DNA from 2 places in the Aeromonas simiae genome. Region 1 is predicted to be linked to the other one. Evidence: predicted binding sites of a transcription regulator. Region 1 holds the regulator's gene; the other holds the start of a gene.
The links. The regulator sigma-54, encoded in region 1, starts transcription at its own class of promoters, with help from an activator protein. The targets are predictions, from matches to a motif close to TGGCACNGTTTTNGCTT.

Region 1 (7,710 bases):
GCTGGTCAATGCTCGGGGCGATCTGGTCGGCATCAACACCGCCGCCTATCACATCAACGGTAATCAGGAGAGCTACGGCATCAGCTTCGCCATTCCCTATAAACTGGCCAAGCGCATCATGGACGAGCTGATCACCCACGGTCGGGTCATCCGTGGTTACCTCGGCATATCCAGTATCGAGATCAACCCCATCATTGCCCGCATGATGAATCTCGGTGACCTAAGTGGTCTGGTGGTCGAAAACCTAGACCCCAATGGTCCGGCCACCAAGGCGGGGATGCTGCGTGGGGATGTGCTGCTCAAGATCAACGGCGAGGCGATCAAGGGGATCCGCAATGCGATGGATCGGATTGTCGAAACCCGCCCCGGCAGCAAACTGACCTTCACCATCGTCCGTGACGGCAAGAGCCTAGATCTGCCCGTCGTCATAGAAGAAGATCTGCGCTACCCCCAGAAGTGAAACCAAAAAGTCAGGCCGGCATAATGCCGGCCTGACGTTGTCACCTCGGAGCGAGTCTTACTCTTCATCAAACCCGCTGGCAAACAGTGCGATGACGGCCTCCAGCGCCGGCGCCGCCTCCGGGCCTTCAACCAGCACCTCGATATTGCCCCCCTGCGCCGACTCCAGCATCAACATGGCGATAATGCTGTTGGCTTCCGCCTCGACACCGGCCTCATTGCGCAGCAGCACCTGGGCGTCAAACTTCTGCACCAGCTCAAAGAGCATGATCGCAGGCCTGGCATGCATTCCCAGCTTGTTTCTAACCTCGACCGAGGCATGCAGCGTCATGCCCCCTCCTTGCTCTTATCGAGGGTACGGTGGCGGATCTGCACATTCTTGCCCAGAGCACGGAAAGAGGAGGCCAACTGCTCGGCGATGAACACCGAGCGATGCTGACCACCGGTACAACCGATCCCGACCGTCAGATAGCTGCGGTTATTACGCTCCAGATGAGGGAGCCAGGTAGCCAGCATGTTCTCGATCTGTAAGGTGAACTGCATCACGTCGGGTTGGCTGGCGAGGTAACGGGCAACCGGCTCATCCTTGCCCGTGTAGGGCTTGAGCTCGGGGATCCAGTGCGGGTTCGGTAAAAAACGGGCATCGAAGACGAAGTCAGCATCCTTCGGGATCCCGTATTTGAAACCAAACGACTCGAACACCAGTACCAGCTCATTCTCCTTCTTGCCGAGTACCCGTGTCTTGATGAGTTCGCTCAGATCGTGAATGCTGAGGTTGGTCGTATCGATGCGCAGGTCTGCGGTGGAGGAGAGCGGAGCCAGCAGGTGGGTCTCCTTGCGGATCGCCTCATCCAGTGAAAGGTGATCACGTGACAGGGGGTGCAGACGGCGGCTCTCGCCATAGCGCTTGAGCAGAGTGGTGTTCTCGGCATCGAAGAAGAAACTGATGTACTCTACCCGCCCATCGCCACGCACCTGTTGCAACAGGTTCTCCAGCTTGTCTGAGGTGGCAGGCAAGTTGCGCACATCGATACTGACGGCCAGCCGGTCGTATTGCCCCTCCACTGCCACGATCAACTGTGGCAACAGATTGACGGGCAAGTTGTCGACACAGTAGTAGCCAAGATCCTCCAGCACCCGCAGAGCCACGGTCTTGCCAGAGCCGGAACGCCCACTGACGACGATGAGTTGCATACTTTCCTCCTCAGAATGCAGGTGGTGAAACGGCGACCAACCAGGGATCAGGCCGAAATCATGATCTGGTAGAGTTCTTCATCACTGCCCGCTTGGCGCAATTGGCGGCAAATCGCCTTATCACCAAGCCGGGAGGCCATCAAGGAAAGGGTCTTCAGGTGCTGCTTGCACTCGCTCTCGGGTACCAGCAGGGCAAACAGGAGATCGACAGGCTGGTTGTCGACCGAATCAAAAGGAATGGGCTCTGCGAAGGTCATCAACACGGCGGTCGGCGGGAACTCGTCATCAATGCGGCCGTGCGGGATTGCGATACCAGCACCGATGCCGGTACTTCCCATCTTTTCACGGGCCAGCAGGCACTCAAAAAGAGCCTGTCGGGAAGTGCCGAGGTGATCGGCGGCTAGCTCGCTGATGAGTTCCAGAGCGCGCTTCTTACTACTACAAGGGACTGCACTCTTGGTACAGTCCCTGCTCAATATGTGTTCCAGTTGCATGTTATTTTTGCTGTAGCTTGTCTTTGTGTTTGATGATCTGCCGATCCAGCTTATCAATCAAGGTATCGATGGCTGCATACATATCGGCATGTTCGGAATTAGCGAAAACCTCGCCCCCGTTGACGTGCAGCTTGGCTTCGGCAATCTGCTTGAGTTTTTCAACGTTAAGAACCACATGGACGTTATTGATATGGTCGAAATGGCGCTCCAGCCGGGCAAACTTGCCGGTGACATAATCACGCAATGCTTCAGTGATCTCTACATGGTGTCCAGTCAGGTTGATTTGCATAACGTCTTCCTTATGTTGTGCCTACACCAGGCGCTTGCGCTGATTAGATGGTGGGATCATGAGGGACTCGCGATATTTGGCGATGGTCCGTCTTGCCACCATGATCCCCTGCTCCGCTAACAGATCGGTGATCTTGCTGTCACTGAGCGGCTTAGCAGGGTTTTCGGCCGTCACCAGCTTCTTGATCAAAGCCCTGATGGCGGTCGATGAACACTCTCCTCCCCCTTCGGTGTTGACGTGGCTCGAGAAGAAATATTTGAGCTCGAAAATACCGCGTGGGGTATGCATATATTTTTGGGTAGTCACCCGTGAGATGGTCGACTCATGCATCTCGACCGCCTCGGCAATATCGTTGAGTACCATGGGCTTCATCGCCTCTTCACCGTACTCAAAAAAACCTTGTTGCTGTTCTACGATACAACTCGCCACTTTGAGCAGAGTATCGTTGCGGCTCTCCAGGCTCTTGATAAACCAGCGAGCTTCTTGCAGGTGAGAGCGGATGAATTGGGTATCTGAGCTGTTGCGGGCACTTCGTGCCATGGCCGCATAGGTCTCGTTGACCCGGATGCGCGGGGCGCTATCCGGATTAAGCTCGACCACCCATTTGCTCCCCTTCTTCACCACGGACACATCTGGGATCACGTACTGGGAATCCCCCTGCACCACGCTGTTACCAGGGCGAGGCTCCAGCTGCTGGATCAGATCCAGCACCTCCTTGAGATCGCTTTCTTTAAGCCGAGTCTTGCGGGCTAGCGTCCGGTAGTCCCTGGCACCTAGCAGATCCATATGATGGGTGACCACCTCAATGGCCTCCTTGAGCCAGGGCAGGTCTGGTGCAAACTGCCCCAGTTGGATCAACAGGCACTCCTGCACAGAACGGGCGGCCACCCCAACCGGGTCAAAACGCTGTACTCGCTTGAGCACAGCTTCCACCTCGTCCATCTCCACATCGTACTCATCCGAGCTGACTGCCGTATGAATATCCTCAAGGGAGACGGTCAGGTAGCCGGACTCATCCACTGCGTCGATAATTGCCAGCGCAATGGCGGCATCCACATCAGAAAACGGGGTTAATCGCATCTGCCACAGCAGATAATCCTGCAAGTTTTCGGTCGTTTCCCCTTGGTAGACAGAATCTTCACCATCGAAACTGGGGGCAGCGAGCTGCGCCGTACCGGCCGAGTAGATCTCATCCCACGTCGTATCGACCGGCAACTCATCGGGCATTTGTTCCTGTGACATGGCCTCTGAAGAGTCCATCTGGCTGTTATCAGAGGCACTGTCGAGGGAGGTGACATCAGGTTCGACTTCTTCCTGCTCCAGCAAGGGGTTACTCTCGAGGGCTTGCTGGATTTCCTGCTGAAGTTCCAGGGTGGAGAGCTGGAGCAGACGAATTGCTTGTTGTAGTTGTGGCGTCATGGTCAACTGCTGACCCAGACGCAACTGCAGTGTCGGCTTCATCTATGTTGGAATATCCTTATTGTTCAGCGCTCGGGCCCGGGGCTTCCCCCTTACTATAGACTGAATTGATCACCCAGATAGACCCGCTTGACCTGCTCATCCGCCAGGATCTCGCTCGGTGTTCCCTCCGCTATCATCTTGCCGTGACTGACGATATAGGCCTTCTCACACACATCCAGAGTCTCTCTGACATTGTGGTCGGTGATCAAGACACCCAAGCCGCGATCCTTGAGGTGCTGGATGATCTTCTTGATATCAATCACAGAAATCGGATCCACGCCAGCAAAGGGCTCATCAAGCAAAATGAAACGAGGATCGGCCGCCAGCGCACGGGCGATCTCCACCCGGCGACGCTCACCACCAGAGAGGCTCTGACCCAGGCTATCGCGGATATGGGTGATGTTGAACTCCTCAAGCAGTTGCTCAACATTCTCCTCCCGCTGCGCACGGGTCAACTCCTTACGGGTTTCCATTACCCCCATCAGATTGTCAAACACCGACAGACGGCGAAAGATGGAGGCTTCCTGTGGCAGATAACCGATACCGTTACGTGCTCGTTCGTGCATGGGTTGGGTACTGATGTCGCGCTCATCAATAGTGATGCAGCCTTCATCCCGCTGTACCAGCCCCACTATCATGTAAAAAGAGGTGGTCTTACCGGCGCCGTTCGGACCAAGCAACCCCACGATCTGGCCGGTTCCCACTTCGAGGCTCACTTCGCTGACAACCTGACGCCCCTTGTAGCTCTTTTGCAGGCCAACTGCTTTCAATACCGCCATCTGTGATTACTCCTTCTTGCCATTGGTTGGCTTGTCGAAGCTTTCCATCTGATCCGGCAGGAAGACCGTCTTGACCCTGGAGTTCTGCTGATTGCTCTCCGCCACCATCTTCTGTTTGACGATGTCGTACCGTATCACATCACCGTTGATCTGGCTGTCTTCCTGCTTGAGCTGGCCCTTTCCAGTGATGGTCACCAAGCGCTTCTTAAGCTCGTAGCGGATGGTGTCGCCATGGGCGTTGACCGGCTTACCGTTATCGAGGATCTGAAAGAAGGTGGCGGGCTTGCCGTAGGCGGTCATCACCTCGGACCCTTTCTCACCACTGCGCACCACCACCACCTTATCGGCTTTGATCTTGATGGTACCCTGATTGATGGTCACATCCTGATTGAAGGTGAGGCGGTTATCCTGCAACTCGGCTGTCTGAGTCACCGCATCCACATAGACCGGCTCGGAGAAGTCGGACTGCTTGGCCTGCAAAGCGCCACAGCAGAGCAGGGCCGCCAGGGCCAGGTTAGCGTTTTTCATTGAAATAGATCGCATGACTCTGTTCCAGTAATTCAAAGTAACGGGTATTCAGGTTGCCGCGCAGGCCGACCCCCTGAGTCTGGAAGGAGGGGCCAACCACCAGAACCTGCTTGTTGCTGCGCACGTCCTGGTTGGTCAGATCCAACTCCATGTATTCGGTATCCAAGGTTTTGACAAAACTATCCGGCAGCAGACCATCGGCATGCACTTCATTACGCAGCACGGCGCTGTCGTTGGCATTCCATACCCCTTCCTTGGCTTTCACTCGCCACTCGGGAACGCCGCTTTCGTTGTAAAGGGTCAGCTCGGGTTGCTGCAAGTTGGCCATCTCAATGGCCCGGAAATACTCAGCGTAACGGGAGGTCAAACGTTCGGTCAGCCGCCCCTGCTTGTCATATTGACGCGTCACCACATCGTGCACGACAAAATCGGGTTGGAAATGCTCCTTCTTGGGCCCAGCCAGCTCATCGGGTTTACGGTCGAGTACCCGCCAACAGGCTAACGCTACAATAAACAGAACGGCAAACATCAAGGTCTGGCGATTCATGTCGATGTCTCCTGGCCGGCATCCAGCAGCCCCTTGGCTTGCAGGATAAGATCACAGACTTCACGCACAGCGCCAAAGCCTCCTTGGATACGGGTCACCATGGTGGCCTGACTGCGCACCAGCGGGTGGGCGTCGGCGACGGCAATGCCAAGCCCGCAGGCCTGCATGACCGGTAGATCGATGGTGTCGTCCCCGATATAGGCCGCCTCGTCAGCCGAGAGCCCCAACTCGCCCAGCAACCGCTCGAAGTGAGGCAGCTTCTCATCCGCCCCCTGCACCAGATGACGAACCCCCAGGCTGCTCATCCGATCGCTGACAATACGCGACGAGCGCCCGGTAATGATGCCAATTTCGATGCCGGCACGCATCAGTGCCTTCATGCCAGCGCCATCACGGGTACAGAAGGTCTTGAACTCTTCCCCGTTGTTGCCCATGTAGATGAAGCCGTTGGAGAGCACGCCATCCACATCGCAGATCAGCAGCCGGATGCGAGCCGCCCGTTCGAACAGCTCGGCCGATACACTGCCATAAGGGGTCATGATTTCGGCCATCAGATCACCCTCGCCCGCAGCAGGTCATGCATGTTGAAGGCGCCCAGCGGGCGGCGCTGGGCATCAACGACCAGCAAACCATTGATTTTTCTTGTTTCCATCAGTTTGACCGCCTCAGCGGCCATCATCTCCGACCCCACGGTAATGCCGTTCGCCGTCATGACCTGGCTGATGGAGGTGTGATGGATATCCACCTGCTGATCCAAAATGCGGCGCAAATCTCCGTCGGTGAAGATGCCGGCCAGAGTCCCGTCGGCCGCGACGATCCCAGTCATACCGAGCCCCTTGCGACTCACTTCCAGCAGCGCCTCGCTGATGCTGGCTTCGTTGCTGACCAGAGGCAGCGCGTCGCCAGCATGCATGATATCACTCACTCGCAGCAGCAGACGCTTACCCAGCGCACCGCCGGGATGGGAGAGCGCGAAGTCATCGGCAGTAAAGCCGCGCGCTTCGAGCAGGGCAACGGCCAGGGCATCCCCCATTACCAGGGTCGCGGTGGTGCTGGAGGTCGGCGCCAGTCCGAGCGGACAGGCCTCGCGCTCGACCCGGATGCACAGGTGCACGTTGGCCTCACGCGCCATGGTCGACTCCGGCTTGCCGGTCATGCTGATGAGCGGGATGCCACGGCGCTTGAGCACCGGCAACAGCGCCAGGATCTCGTCGCTCTCGCCCGAGTTAGAGATGGCGATGATGAGATCCCCCTCGGAGATCATGCCAAGATCCCCATGACTCGCCTCACCCGGGTGCAAGAAGAAGGCCGGCGTCCCGGTGCTGGCCAAAGTGGCCGCAATCTTGCTGCCGACGTGCCCCGACTTGCCCATTCCGGTCACGACTATCTTGCCGCCGCAATGCAGGATCATCTCGCAGGCGCGATCGAACGCCTCGTTCAGGTACTGGTGTAACCCGGCGATGGCCTGCTGCTCAATCTCCAGCACCTGGCTGGCACTGCGGCAAAAACGGGACATGACGGGCACCTTGGCACTGACATCAGACATGGTTAATGAGGCTCCGAAGAGATATATGAGGGGCGGGATTATAAAAAACTCTGCCAATATAAGCGAATCGGGCGCCCCTCGATACTTGTGGAGAGATTTAGCAACAGAAAACTGTCGCGCTCAGCCCCCCGACCCGTTGCTCAATAGTTGTTCCCGGTCGTTGCTTCGCTCTAGACTAGCCCCTAAAATTTGTCCCTTGTCACAACTGGATGGATCACGGCTTGAATCCCGACCTAATTACCATCAATAACCTCACCTTCAGCCATGGCGACCGTCTGCTCTATGACGGCATCAGCCTGCGTATACCGCGTGGCAAGGTGACGGCCATCATGGGGCCGAGCGGTATCGGCAAGACCACCATGCTGCGTCTCATCGGCGGCCAGATCAAACCGAGCAGTGGTGAAGTGCTGTTT
Region 2 (7,710 bases), 980 kb from region 1:
CGAAGGAGTGGTAGAGCAGACCGGTACCGGAGGTCAGGGTCATGAACTCGGTCTGGAAGCCGATCAGGCCACGCGCCGGGATGACGTAGTCGAGACGTACGCGACCCTTGCCATCCGGCACCATGTCACGCAGCTCAGCCTTACGCTCGCCCAGCTTCTCCATCACGGAGCCCTGGTTCTGCTCTTCGATGTCGACGGTCAGGGTCTCGATGGGTTCCATCTTGACGCCGTTCTCTTCACGCAGGATCACTTCCGGACGGGACACCGCCAGCTCGTAACCTTCGCGGCGCATGTTTTCAATCAGGATGCCCAGGTGCAGCTCACCACGACCGGAGACACGGAACTTGTCCGGATCTTCGGTATCTTCCACGCGCAGTGCCACGTTGTGCACCAGCTCCTGGTCGAGACGGTCACGGATGTTACGGGAGGTGACAAACTTACCCTCCTTGCCGGCGAACGGGGAGGTGTTGACCTGGAAGGTCATGGTCACGGTCGGCTCGTCCACGGTCAGCGGCGTCATGGCCTCGACAGCGGCGTTGGAGCAGATGGTGTCGGAGATCTTCAGCTCGCCAAGACCGGTGATGGCGATGATGTCGCCGGCCTGCGCGCTCTGCACTTCGGTACGTTGCAGGCCGAGGTAACCCAGCACCTGACCTACCTTGCCGGTACGGGTCTTGCCGTCGCGAGCAACGATGGTGACCTGCATGTTCGGCTTGACGCTGCCGCGATTGATGCGGCCGATACCGATAACACCCACGTAAGAGTTGTAATCCAACTGGGAGATCTGCATCTGGAACTCGCCTTCCGGATCGGCATCCGGCGGGGAGACGTGCTCAACGATGGCCTGGAACAGCGGGGTCATGTCGTCGGCCAGGGCATCCGGCTCCAGACCGGCGATGCCGTTCAGGGCAGAGGCGTAGACGATCGGGAAGTCCAGCTGCTCATCGGTGGCACCCAGGTTGTCGAACAGGTCAAATACCTGATCGATAACCCAATCCGGACGGGCGCCCGGACGGTCAACCTTGTTGACCACGACGATCGGCTTGAGACCGTGGGCAAATGCCTTCTGGGTCACAAAGCGGGTCTGCGGCATCGGGCCGTCAACGGCATCGACCAGCAGAACCACGGAGTCAACCATGGAGAGCACACGCTCTACTTCACCGCCGAAGTCGGCGTGACCCGGGGTGTCGACGATGTTGATCCGGTAATCGTTCCAGCGAATCGCGGTATTCTTGGCGAGAATGGTGATGCCACGTTCGCGTTCCAGATCGTTGGAGTCCATCACGCGTTCTTGACCTTCACTGCCGCGGTCCAGGGTACCGGACTGCTGCAGCAGTTTGTCAACCAGGGTTGTTTTGCCGTGGTCAACGTGCGCAATAATCGCAATATTGCGGAGTTTTTCTAACATTCTCGCCTCAATCACCGGGTAAAATTGGGCGCTAATTGTACTCTTGAGTTTGTGATCTTCCTAGCAGAATCGCAGCGCTCCGAAAAGACATCACCAGATACCGAAAGATAGGTATTTATGGCCTAGTGTTGCATTTGTCATCTAATGCACCATGATAGAGCACCATAATGATCCAATTACGCACCAAGATCGTGCAAGCCGCTTCATTTTGCCCTGCCAACGGGCACATTGCCCCGTGATGAGGCAATAAAATCAAGGCTTCACAAACTTGGCACGATACTCGCTTAGTTAGAATCGGACACGCACTACACCCGCTAGAGTTTTAAACACCGGAGGTTACTCAAGATGTCAGCCCAGAACGTTTTGGCCCTGATTAAGGAACACGAAGTCAAGTTTGTTGACCTGCGCTTTACCGACACCAAGGGTAAGGAGCAACACGTCTCTATTCCTTCCCACCAGGTCGACGAAGACTTCTTCGAAGATGGCAAGATGTTCGATGGCTCCTCCATCGGCGGCTGGAAGGGCATCAACGAGTCTGACATGGTGCTGATGCCGGATCCCGCCACCGCCAAGCTGGATCCCTTCACCGAAGAGACCACCCTGAACATCGTTTGTGACGTGCTCGAGCCGGCCACCATGCAAGGCTACGACCGTGACCCGCGCTCCATCGCCAAGCGCGCCGAAGATTTCCTGAAGTCCAGCGGCATCGCTGACACCGTGCTGTTCGGGCCGGAGCCGGAATTCTTCATGTTCGACAACATCACCTTCTCGACCACCATGGGTCACACCTTCGTGAAGATCGAATCCGAAGAGGCCGCATGGAACTCCGGTACCGACTACGAGCACGGTAACAAGGGTCACCGCCCGTTCGTCAAGGGGGGTTACTTCCCGGTTGCGCCGGTTGACTCCTCCCAGGACATCCGTGCCGCCATGTGCCTGATCCTGGAAGAGATGGGCCAGGTTGTTGAAGCCCACCACCACGAAGTGGCCACTGCCGGTCAGAACGAGATCGCCACCCGCTTCAACACCCTGACCTCCAAGGCTGACGAAGTACAGGTACTGAAGTACGTGATCCACAACGTGGCTCACGCCTACAACAAGACCGTGACCTTCATGCCCAAGCCCATGTTTGGTGACAACGGCTCCGGCATGCACTGCCACCAGTCCCTGGCCAAGGACGGGGTCAACCTGTTCGCCGGTGACCTGTACGGCGGTCTGTCCGAGATGGCACTGCACTACATCGGCGGTATCATCAAGCACGCTAAGGCGCTGAACGCCTTCACCAACCCGGCTACCAACTCCTACAAGCGTCTGGTGCCCGGCTACGAAGCTCCGGTCATGCTGGCCTACTCCGCCCGCAACCGCTCCGCTTCCATCCGTATCCCCATCGTGCCGAGCCCGAAGGGTCGTCGTATCGAAGTCCGCTTCCCGGATCCGTGCGCCAACCCGTACCTGGCCTTTGCAGCCCAGCTGATGGCCGGTCTGGACGGCATCATCAACAAGATCCATCCGGGCGATGCCATGGATAAGAACCTGTACGATCTGCCGGCTGAAGAAGCGGCCGAGATCCCGACCGTTGCCGGCTCGCTGGACGAAGCCCTGGCCTCTCTGGATGCCGATCGCGAGTTCCTGACCCGTGGCGGCGTGTTCAGCGATGACTTCATCAACGCCTACCTGGAGCTCAAGCAGGCTGACGTGGATCGCGTGCGCATGACCCCGCACCCGGTTGAGTTCGAGCTGTACTACTCCCTGTAAGCCGGCTCTGCCGTGGAAAACCCGCCCTCGAGGCGGGTTTTTTATTGCCGCTCTGTTAGGCTTTCTGGCAGGAAAGAGGAGGCGGGTATCATGAGAAGAGGACTCTGGCTGGTTTTTCTGACCAGCCCACTGCTGGCGGCCGAACCGGTCTATCACTGGGTGGATCGCCACGGCGTCAGCCACTACAGCGATACCCCGCAACCGGCGGCAACCCGCATCGACTTGGCCGAGCCTCCCCTGCTTGGCACAGGCCCCATGGCGGTGCAGACATCGGCTTCCTCGATGGCGGCCCCCACCCTTCCCACCCCCTCCCATCAGTTACAACTGGTGTCACCCGAGCCAGAGGCCACGATCCGCGACAACCAAGGAGTGGTGCGAATTGCCGCCCGCCTCACCCCGGCTATCACGACTCCCTTCACCCTTAAGGTCTGGCTGGATGGCCGCTTGGTCGCCAGCCAAGAGAACGCCCTGGCGCTGCAACTGCAAAACATCGACAGGGGCGCTCACCGCCTGCATCTCGACGTCGTTAGCCCAGACGGTACGATCCTTGCTAAAACCATAGAATCCAGGTTCTACCTGCACCGGGCCCGGATCGGTTCCCAGCCCAAGGCGACGCCCAGGCAATAGGGAGTGATCCGACGCACCAGAGCGGGTAGACTTCAAGCACCACTTTGGTGCAATGCACCGTTTTAGGGAGAAGACCGTGCCAGACCGCTCCTCTGATCATGCCAGGGTCGTTCTCGACAATCTGCTCACTGCCGTCATCCTCATCGACGAACAGCTGTGCATTCACTACGTCAACCCGGCAGCCGAACAACTGCTCTCGTTGAGCCAGCGCCGCCTCATCGGCCTCGAACTGCCGCAACTGCTCGAGCACATCTCCCTCGATCTGCAACGGCTGCGCCAGGGACTTGGCTCCGGACAGGGGTTTACCGACAGTGAGGTGACCCTGGTGGTTGAGGGCGAACCCCGTCTGGTCGAGATCAGCGCCACGCCGCTGGCCGACCATGAGCAGCGCCTGATGCTGGTCGAGCTGCGCAAGATCGACCAGCAGAAGAAAATCAGCCAGGAGTTGCAGCAACACGCCCAGCAGCAGGCCGCCAAGGAGCTGGTGCGCGGCCTGGCCCACGAGATCAAGAACCCGCTCGGCGGGCTACGCGGGGCGGCCCAGTTGCTGCAAAAAGAGCTGCCCGACCCCGCCTTGCGCGAATATACCGGCATCATCATCGAGCAGGCCGATCGACTGCGGCTCTTGGTCGATCGCCTGCTCGGCCCGCAGCGTCCAGGGCGCCACCAGGTGCACAACGTCCACTCGGTGCTGGAGCAGGTGCGCCGCCTGGTGGAGTTGGAGCTGCCGGCCGGGATCCGCATCGAGCGCGACTATGACCCCAGCATCCCCGACTTCGAGATGGAGGCCGACCAACTGCAGCAAGCCTTCCTCAACATAGTGCGCAACGCCGCCGAGGCCCTCGGCGAGCAGGGGGTGATCCGGCTGCGCACCCGCACCGCCTTTCAGGTGACCATCCACGGCCAGCGTTACCGGCTGGCGGCCGAGATCAAGATCATCGACAACGGCCCCGGCATCCCGGAGGGGATCCGCGACACCCTCTTCTACCCCATGGTGACCGGCAAGGAGGGAGGGACAGGGCTCGGCCTCTCCATCGCCCAGAATCTCATCGACCAGCACAAGGGGCGTATCGAGTGCATCAGCTGGCCGGGCCACACCGAATTCTGCATCTATCTTCCGCTTCGCAAATGAGGACACACCATGACAGCTAAGGTATGGATCGTCGATGACGACAGCTCGATTCGCTGGGTACTGGAGCGAGCCCTCAGCAGCGAAGGCATGATCTGCGAGTCCTTCGAGGCCGGCGAGACCCTGCTCGATGCCCTGCAACACAGGGCACCGGATGTGATCCTCTCCGACATCCGCATGCCGGGGCTGGACGGCCTCAGCCTGCTCGACCAGATCCACCTGCTGCAACCGGATCTGCCGGTCATCATCATGACCGCCCACTCGGATCTCGACAGCGCGGTCAATGCTTACCAACGCGGCGCCTTCGAATACCTGCCCAAGCCGTTCGATATCGATGAGGCGGTGGCCCTGGTGCGACGCGCCGAGAACCACCTCAAGGAGCAGCGCAGCAAGCGCCGCATCACCCAACCCGAGCAAGACAGCAGCCCCGAGATCATCGGTGAAGCGCCTGCCATGCAGGAGGTGTTCCGTGCCATCGGTCGCCTGTCGCGCTCGAGCATCTCGGTGCTCATCAACGGCCAGAGCGGCACCGGCAAGGAGCTGGTTGCCCATGCGCTACACCGCCACAGCCCGCGCTCTCACAAGCCCTTCATCGCCCTCAACATGGCGGCCATCCCCAAGGATCTCATCGAATCTGAGCTGTTCGGCCACGAGAAGGGGGCCTTCACCGGCGCCAACAACATCCGTCACGGCCGCTTCGAGCAGGCCAACGGCGGCACCCTGTTTCTCGACGAGATAGGCGACATGCCGCTCGACGTGCAGACCCGATTGCTGCGGGTGCTGGCCGACGGCCAGTTCTATCGAGTGGGGGGACACCAGCCGGTGCAGGTAGACGTGCGGATCATCGCCGCCACCCACCAGAATCTGGAGAAGCGGGTCGCCGAAGGGGACTTTCGTGAGGATCTCTTCCACCGCCTCAATGTCATCCGCATCCACATTCCTGCACTCAAGGAGCGACGTGAAGACATTCCGCAGTTGGCACGCCACTTCCTGCTGCGCGCCGCCCGCGAGCTGGGGGTCGAGCCCAAGAGCCTGCATCCGGATAGCGAGGTGTACATGAGCCGCCTGCCCTGGCCGGGCAACGTGCGTCAGCTGGAGAACGTCTGCCGCTGGCTCACCGTGATGGCGTCAGGGCAGGAGGTGCTGGTGTCGGATCTCCCCTCCGAACTGCTTCATCCGGGCGAGAGCCCGCAAGAGAGCCGCGAGGGGGGTGCTCCGCTCAACTGGCAGGAGATGTTGCAGAGCTGGGTGGCCACCCGGCTGGCGCGCGGCGAGGTGGACATCCTCTCCGATGCCCTGCCCCAGTTCGAGAAGATCATGCTGGAGACGGCGCTGGAGCACACCCATGGCCACAAGCAGGAGGCTGCCCGCCTGCTCGGCTGGGGCCGCAACACCCTGACCCGCAAGCTCAAAGAGCTCGACCTCTAGTCAGAGCAGCAGCGGGCCCAGCTCGGCCAGCCGGCTCAGCTCCACATCGGGCAGTTGGGCCGGACGGGCCAGCCCCCGCTCGTTGAGCCAGGCGCAGCGCAAACCATGGCGGCGGGCTCCGAGCAGATCGGTGATCGGGTGATCCCCCACATGCAGCACCTGCTGGGGCGGTAAGTTCAAATCCGCCAGCGCCAGGGAAAACAGATCCGCTTCCGGCTTCATCCTTCGCCCCTCACCGGCCCGGTGCACATGGCGAAAATAACCGGCCAGCCCCGCCCACTCCAGATCCAGGTTGCCGTTGGTGATGGCCACCAGCGGGTAACGCTCGGCCAACTGGCCGAGCAGTTGGTGTGTCTGCGGTGCCACCTCCACCTCCGAACGCTGCGCCATGAACAGAGTAAAGACCCGCTCGGCCTCGGCCTGCGCCTGGGCAGGCGCCATGCCACCGAGTTCGAGGCCGGCCTGCAACTGACGGCGACGGGAGAGGCTCACGTCGTGGGCCAGATCGGGTTCGGCCAGCAGCAGGGCTCGCTTGATGTCGGCCCAGCGCGCGGCATCAAGCATGGCTGTTTCCAGGTACTCCCCTCGCATGTGCGCCACCAGCCAGGCTTCCGCCCGCACCATGGTGGGGCGGTTGTCATAGAGGGTGTCGTCGAGATCGAAGGTGATGGCGCTCACCGGCTGCCATCGGCGGTAAAAACGCATGGAGGCTCCTTGTTACTCGTCCTCGTCCTGGCTGCGTTTGGCGCGGGGATGCGCCTGGTCATAAACCTTGGCCAGGTGCTGAAAATCGAGGTGGGTATAGATCTGGGTCGTGGCCAGATTGGCGTGGCCGAGCAGCTCCTGCACCGCCCGCAGATCGCCGGAAGACTCCAGCATGTGGGTAGCGAAGCTGTGGCGCAGCTTGTGCGGGTGCACATGGGCATCCAGCGCCTGGCGGTTGCCCCACTGGTCGAGGCGCAGTTGTACCGAGCGAGCGCTGATGCGCCGCTTCTGCTTGGAGAGGAACAAGGCCGGTTCGTCCGCTTGGGCAAAAGCCGGACGCATGGCCAGCCACTTGCCGAGCCACTCCACCGCCATGCGCCCTACCGGCAGCAGCCGCTGCTTGTTGCCCTTACCGGTAACCCGGATCTGGCGCTCGTCGAGCTTGAGATCCACCAGATCGAGCCCCACCAGCTCGGAAAGGCGCAGCCCGCTCGAGTAGAACAGCTCCATCATGGCGCGATCGCGCACCGCCAGCGGGTCCTGCTCGTCGATGGCGAGCAACTGATAGACCTGATCCACATCGAGATTCTTGGGCAGCGGGCGCCCCTGCTTGGGCGCCTGCACCCCACGCGCCGGATTGGCCGTTAAGCGGCCATGG

Region 2: a site for sigma-54 is predicted at 1,678-1,694, ahead of glnA (glutamate--ammonia ligase). Genes of this name have one in related genera too.

Annotation. Positions count from the first base shown of each region.
Region 1 covers NZ_CP040449.1:3,022,964-3,030,673, forward strand. Annotated here, with positions in the region: gene degS (outer membrane-stress sensor serine endopeptidase DegS) at 1-460, shown strand, start outside; gene npr (PTS phosphocarrier protein NPr) at 518-790, opposite strand; gene rapZ (RNase adapter RapZ) at 787-1,653, opposite strand; gene ptsN (PTS IIA-like nitrogen regulatory protein PtsN) at 1,701-2,147, opposite strand; gene hpf (ribosome hibernation promoting factor) at 2,149-2,436, opposite strand; gene FE240_RS14370 (RNA polymerase factor sigma-54) at 2,458-3,897, opposite strand; gene lptB (LPS export ABC transporter ATP-binding protein) at 3,951-4,676, opposite strand; gene lptA (lipopolysaccharide transport periplasmic protein LptA) at 4,683-5,204, opposite strand; gene lptC (LPS export ABC transporter periplasmic protein LptC) at 5,191-5,751, opposite strand; gene kdsC (3-deoxy-manno-octulosonate-8-phosphatase KdsC) at 5,748-6,302, opposite strand; gene FE240_RS14395 (KpsF/GutQ family sugar-phosphate isomerase) at 6,302-7,297, opposite strand; gene mlaF (phospholipid ABC transporter ATP-binding protein MlaF) at 7,507-7,710, shown strand, end outside.
Region 2 covers NZ_CP040449.1:33,113-40,822, reverse strand. Annotated here, with positions in the region: gene typA (translational GTPase TypA) at 1-1,408, opposite strand, end outside; gene glnA (glutamate--ammonia ligase) at 1,754-3,163, shown strand; gene FE240_RS00185 (DUF4124 domain-containing protein) at 3,254-3,790, shown strand; gene glnL (nitrogen regulation protein NR(II)) at 3,867-4,922, shown strand; gene glnG (nitrogen regulation protein NR(I)) at 4,932-6,347, shown strand; gene FE240_RS00170 (HAD-IA family hydrolase) at 6,348-7,052, opposite strand; gene xerC (tyrosine recombinase XerC) at 7,065-7,710, opposite strand, start outside.